DNA from 2 places in the Paenarthrobacter sp. TE4293 genome. Region 1 is predicted to be linked to the other one. Evidence: riboswitches for the same ligand, from Rfam matches in the RefSeq annotation. Region 1 holds a riboswitch; the other holds the start of a gene.
What was found. A riboswitch is a leader RNA that binds a small molecule or an ion and turns the genes downstream of it on or off. The one in region 1 is predicted to bind thiamine pyrophosphate.
Positions count from the first base shown of each region.

Region 2: another riboswitch for thiamine pyrophosphate. It lies ahead of thiO (glycine oxidase ThiO); the one in region 1 lies ahead of QF015_RS12725 (ECF transporter S component).

Region 1 covers NZ_JBNJRY010000005.1:343,105-345,302, reverse strand. Annotated here, with positions in the region: gene QF015_RS12730 (NUDIX hydrolase) at 1-553, opposite strand, end outside; TPP riboswitch at 783-919, shown strand; gene QF015_RS12725 (ECF transporter S component) at 998-1,618, shown strand; gene QF015_RS12720 (ABC transporter ATP-binding protein) at 1,618-2,198, shown strand, end outside.
Region 2 covers NZ_JBNJRY010000004.1:374,291-376,488, reverse strand. Annotated here, with positions in the region: gene QF015_RS10565 (ferritin-like fold-containing protein) at 1-357, shown strand, start outside; gene thiE (thiamine phosphate synthase) at 387-1,070, opposite strand; TPP riboswitch at 1,098-1,216, shown strand; gene thiO (glycine oxidase ThiO) at 1,212-2,198, shown strand, end outside.

The sequences.
Region 1 (2,198 bases):
AATACGTGGGCGGCATCATCTTCAGTGCACCGGCGGCTTCAGATTCCAGGATTGCGTGCACGGGCATCCACAGCGACTGCCAGGCCTCCGTTGTCTGATGCTGCGGCTCAGCCCCCGGGGCAGGCTTGGCGAGGTAGAAATACGTATCGAAGCGCTTGGGCATGTCCGTGGGCGTGATCCAGTTGGCCCAAGGGCGGAGATCCGCAGCGTTGATGCTGAGCCCGGCCTCCTCCTGGACTTCGCGGATTGCTGCTGTGAGGACTGTGCCGGCGGAAGCATTGCCGTTCGCGCCAATGGAGCTCAAACGCCAGGCGTCCGCGTGCTGCTGAAGCAGTTCTGCCGGGTAGTCCCAGCCTGACGTGTCAGCAGCGTCCACCCGGCCACCCGGGAAGACCACCATGCCGGCCGCGAAGTCCATGGTGCTGACCCTGTGCTGGACGAAGGCTTCGAGCCCACCGGGGGCATCGCGGAGCAGGATGACGCTGGCAGCGAGCCGCGGCTGTGACGCAGCGGTGGCGTCGGCAGGGGGATCCTGCTTGGTGTGGTCCGTCATGAATGTGCCCCTTTGCCGCGGTGAAGTCTGCTGGTTCATTCTCTCAGGTCCCGTTGTGAGGCCTGGTGTGCATGGAAAGCGCGTCGGAAAACGTGTAGAGCGGGCCTCGCAACGCACCTGCGCGCGCCACCAAGCCCAGTGCCGCACCCGATTGTGACCGCATGCCAACCATGGACCAGCGCCCGCCCCGCGGGCAGGTGTAAACTGAACCAGCCCATCAGGGCAGATTTGATAACGACAGGGGAGCGCCGCCGTCGGACCTTGCAGAGATGCAGGAGACGCGAGGGCGCTGAGAGTGCGGACAGCCGCAGACCCTCGAACCTGATCCGGTTAGTACCGGCGCAAGGGAGTCGAGCTTCTCAGAGTGTCCGGATCCAGGCGGCGCAGGCCGGGTGGCGAATCCGGGGAGCACTTTCCCCTCCTGTAACCTCAGGAGGCAGAAAAATGACCACGGTAAACGTGAAGAAGACCAGTTATAACTGGCGTGTTGTAGACATCGTTGTGGCGGCCCTGATCGCCATTGCCGGCGGCGTGATCTTCTGGGCCTGGTCCCAGGGCGCCGCACTGGTGTCCATCCCCATGAACGCGACCTACCCGCCGCTCACCGGACTGATCGCCGGTGGCTGGATGATCCCCGCGGTATTGGGCATGCTCATTATCCGCAAGCCCGGCGCCGCCCTGTTCTGCGAAGCCGTCGCAGCCACCGGCGAACTCATCATGGGTTCCCAGTACGGAACCACCGTGCTGATCTCCGGGATCCTTCAGGGCCTGGGTGCCGAGCTCATCTTCGCCGCCTTCCGGTACAAGAAGTTCAACCTGCCCACGGCGCTCCTCGCCGGCGCCGGTGCGGGCCTCTTCTGCGGCCTGAACGACTCCTTCCTGCCGTGGGGCTGGAACATCGCCTACGAGGCCATCGACAAGCTGGCCTACATCACTTTCACCACCATCTCCGGTGCAATCATCGCCGGGGCACTGTCCTGGGTCGCCACCCGCGGCCTGGCCAAGACCGGTGTCCTGAGCTCCTTCGCGTCGCGAAAGGCCGCGTCGGAGCCAGCCTTCAGCTGATGCCGGCCACGCAGAGCGGCAGCAAGAACAGCAGCCCGGTGCGGCCCGCCGCCATCTCCGCCGAGGGCTGGGGCTGGCGGCATGCCGGACGATCGGCTCCTGCCATTCACGGCCTGGACCTCCGGATTGAACCGGGCGAGCGGGTTCTGCTGCTGGGTCCTTCCGGTGCCGGCAAGTCGACGCTCCTGCACGCCCTCGCGGGGGTGCTGGGTGACGAGGAAGACGACTCGGACGAGTCTGGTTCCCTCCTGATCGACGGCGTTGCTCCGCGGGAACAGCGTGGCCGCGCCGGCCTCATGCAGCAAGACCCCGAGACGCAGGTGGTCCTGTCGCGGGTTGGTGACGACGTCGCTTTCGGTGCGGAGAACCTTGCCGTGCCGCGCGGGGAGATCTGGGCCCGCGTCCATGAAGCGCTCGACGACGTTGGGTTGCGTACCGCTGCCGGCGGCGGTGTGGCGTTGGATCACCCGACGGCGGCACTCTCCGGTGGGCAGAAGCAGCGCCTTGCGCTTGCTGGCATCCTGGCAATGCAACCCGGCCTGCTCCTGCTGGACGAACCAACGGCCAACCTGGACCCGGA
Region 2 (2,198 bases), on a different contig from region 1:
TACGTCATCGATACGGTGTCCTCGGACTTCTACCGGGCGGTCGCCGCCTTCCTGGATGCCACAACCCAACACTTCGTTGATCGGGTGGCTTCACCCGACCAGGCGACGGAAGTCCTTCGCGTCCTGTTGCGGCGCGCGCTCGCAGATGACCCGCGCTTGGCCTCGCGCCTGGCGCTGTGGGGACGCCGGCTGGTGGGTGAAGCCCTGACGCAGGCGCAGCGTGTCGGCATGGAGCACCCCCACCTGGGGCCGATCTTGAAAAGCGGCGGGGACGCCCGCGCCGCCGTCAAAAGACTGACGGGCGAGCTGGCCGAACGGCATGCCCGCCGAATGACGGGCCTCGGCCTGACGGCGTGACGGCCTCCGACGTTGAAGAGCGCTTGTTGCTACGCGGCATCCAGCGCCTGCAGCAGCGACTTCGCTGCCGCCGTCGGATCCGTCGCTTCGGTGATGGCCCGGACAACGACGATGCGGCTGGCTCCGGCGGCAACCACGTGCTCCACGTTGCTGAGGTCGATCCCGCCGATGGCAAACCAGGGGATGTGGACGGCGCCACCGGTGGTTTCATCCGCACGCTTCGTGGCTTCTGCGGCGTATGTGACCAGATCAAGTCCGACGGCCTGGCGGCCGGGTTTGGTGGGTGTCGCCCAGACGGGTCCTACACAGAAATAGTCCAACCCTCCTTGGCCCGGTGAGGCTGCGATGGCCGCGTTCACCTGCTCAGGAGTGTGGGTCGAAAGACCGATCCGGGTGGGTTCGGGAAGCAGTGTCCGGGCTACTCCCAAGGGCAGGTCCTTTTGTCCGATGTGGAACACCGGAGCCCCGGAAACACTGGCAATATCGGCGCGGTCGTTGACCGCCCAGAGCCGTCCATGGCGTTGCGCAGCGCCATGGAGGACGGCAAGCAGGTCCAATTCTTCGGCTGCTTCCAAGGTCTTGTCGCGCAGCTGGATGATGTCCACACCGCCCTCGAACGCGGCGTCCACAAAGTCTTCAAAATCGCCTTGCCGTTTCCGCGCATCGGTGCACAGATACAAGCGGGCGGTGGCGAGGGCATCAGTCTGGGTCATGGAACCCAGAGTAGTTCCTCTAAACTGGGCACGTACTGCGGGAGCCGCGACGTTCGTCATATGACTGTCCGGCTGAGAGGGCTTAAGAGCCGACCGCTTGACCTGATCCGGCTAGTACCGGCGTAGGGAAGGAAACGCGCTATGGCAGATCCCCGCCAAACCCCGCTCCAGGCCGACGTGGCCGTCATTGGCGGTGGCGTCATCGGCCTGGGCATCGCCCACGAAGCACGTCGGCTGGGCCGGTCGGTGGTGGTGATCGATCCCGCACCGGCAACCGGCGCCACGTTCGCTGCAGCAGGAATGCTTGCCCCCGTGAGCGAACTGCATTACCAGGAGGAGGACCTCCTGGAACTGATGCTTGAGTCATCCCGCTTGTGGCCGTCCTTTGTTGGGAGCCTGGCCCACGGCGGCGGGGACGCCGGTTACCGTACGACGCCGACACTCGCCGTTGGTGCCGACGCCGCGGACCGCAGGGCGCTGGCAGACCTCCGTGCAGTGCAGCTGGCTGCGGGCCTGGCGGTTGAACCGCTGGCCCTGCGGGCTGCCCGGGAACGCGAACCGCGCCTCAGCCCGCACATCTCGTGCGCTTTCGACATTCCAGCCGACCACCAGGTGGATCCCCGGAGGTTGGCTTCACGCCTCCTGGCAGGGTTGGCAACCCATTCGCCCGGCGGCTCCACCTGGGTTCCGGGGGCCGATGATGGGTTCTCCGTGCGGTCCGCGGCGCTGGGCCTGTTGTGGAACGATGCCCGCGTTTCAGGAGTAGTGCTCGATTCCGGTGGCGTCGTCCACGCCAGGGAAACAGTGGTGGCCAACGGCCTGGGTGCCTCGGGACTGTCCGGGCTGCCGGACGGCCTCAGCCTTCCCGTCAGGCCGGTGTACGGCGACATCCTCCGCCTGCGGGTACCCGGGGACCTCCGCCCATTGGTCACCTCCACCATCCGCGGGATGGTCCGCGGAGTACCCGTCTACATCGTCCCCCGCGATGACGGCACGGTGGTCATCGGGGCCACCCAACGCGAGGACGGACTGTCCGCATCCTCCAACGCCGTCTCAGCCGGGGGCGTGTACCAGTTGCTGCGCGACGCCCAGGTGCTGGTCCCCGCGGTATCGGAACTCGAACTCCTC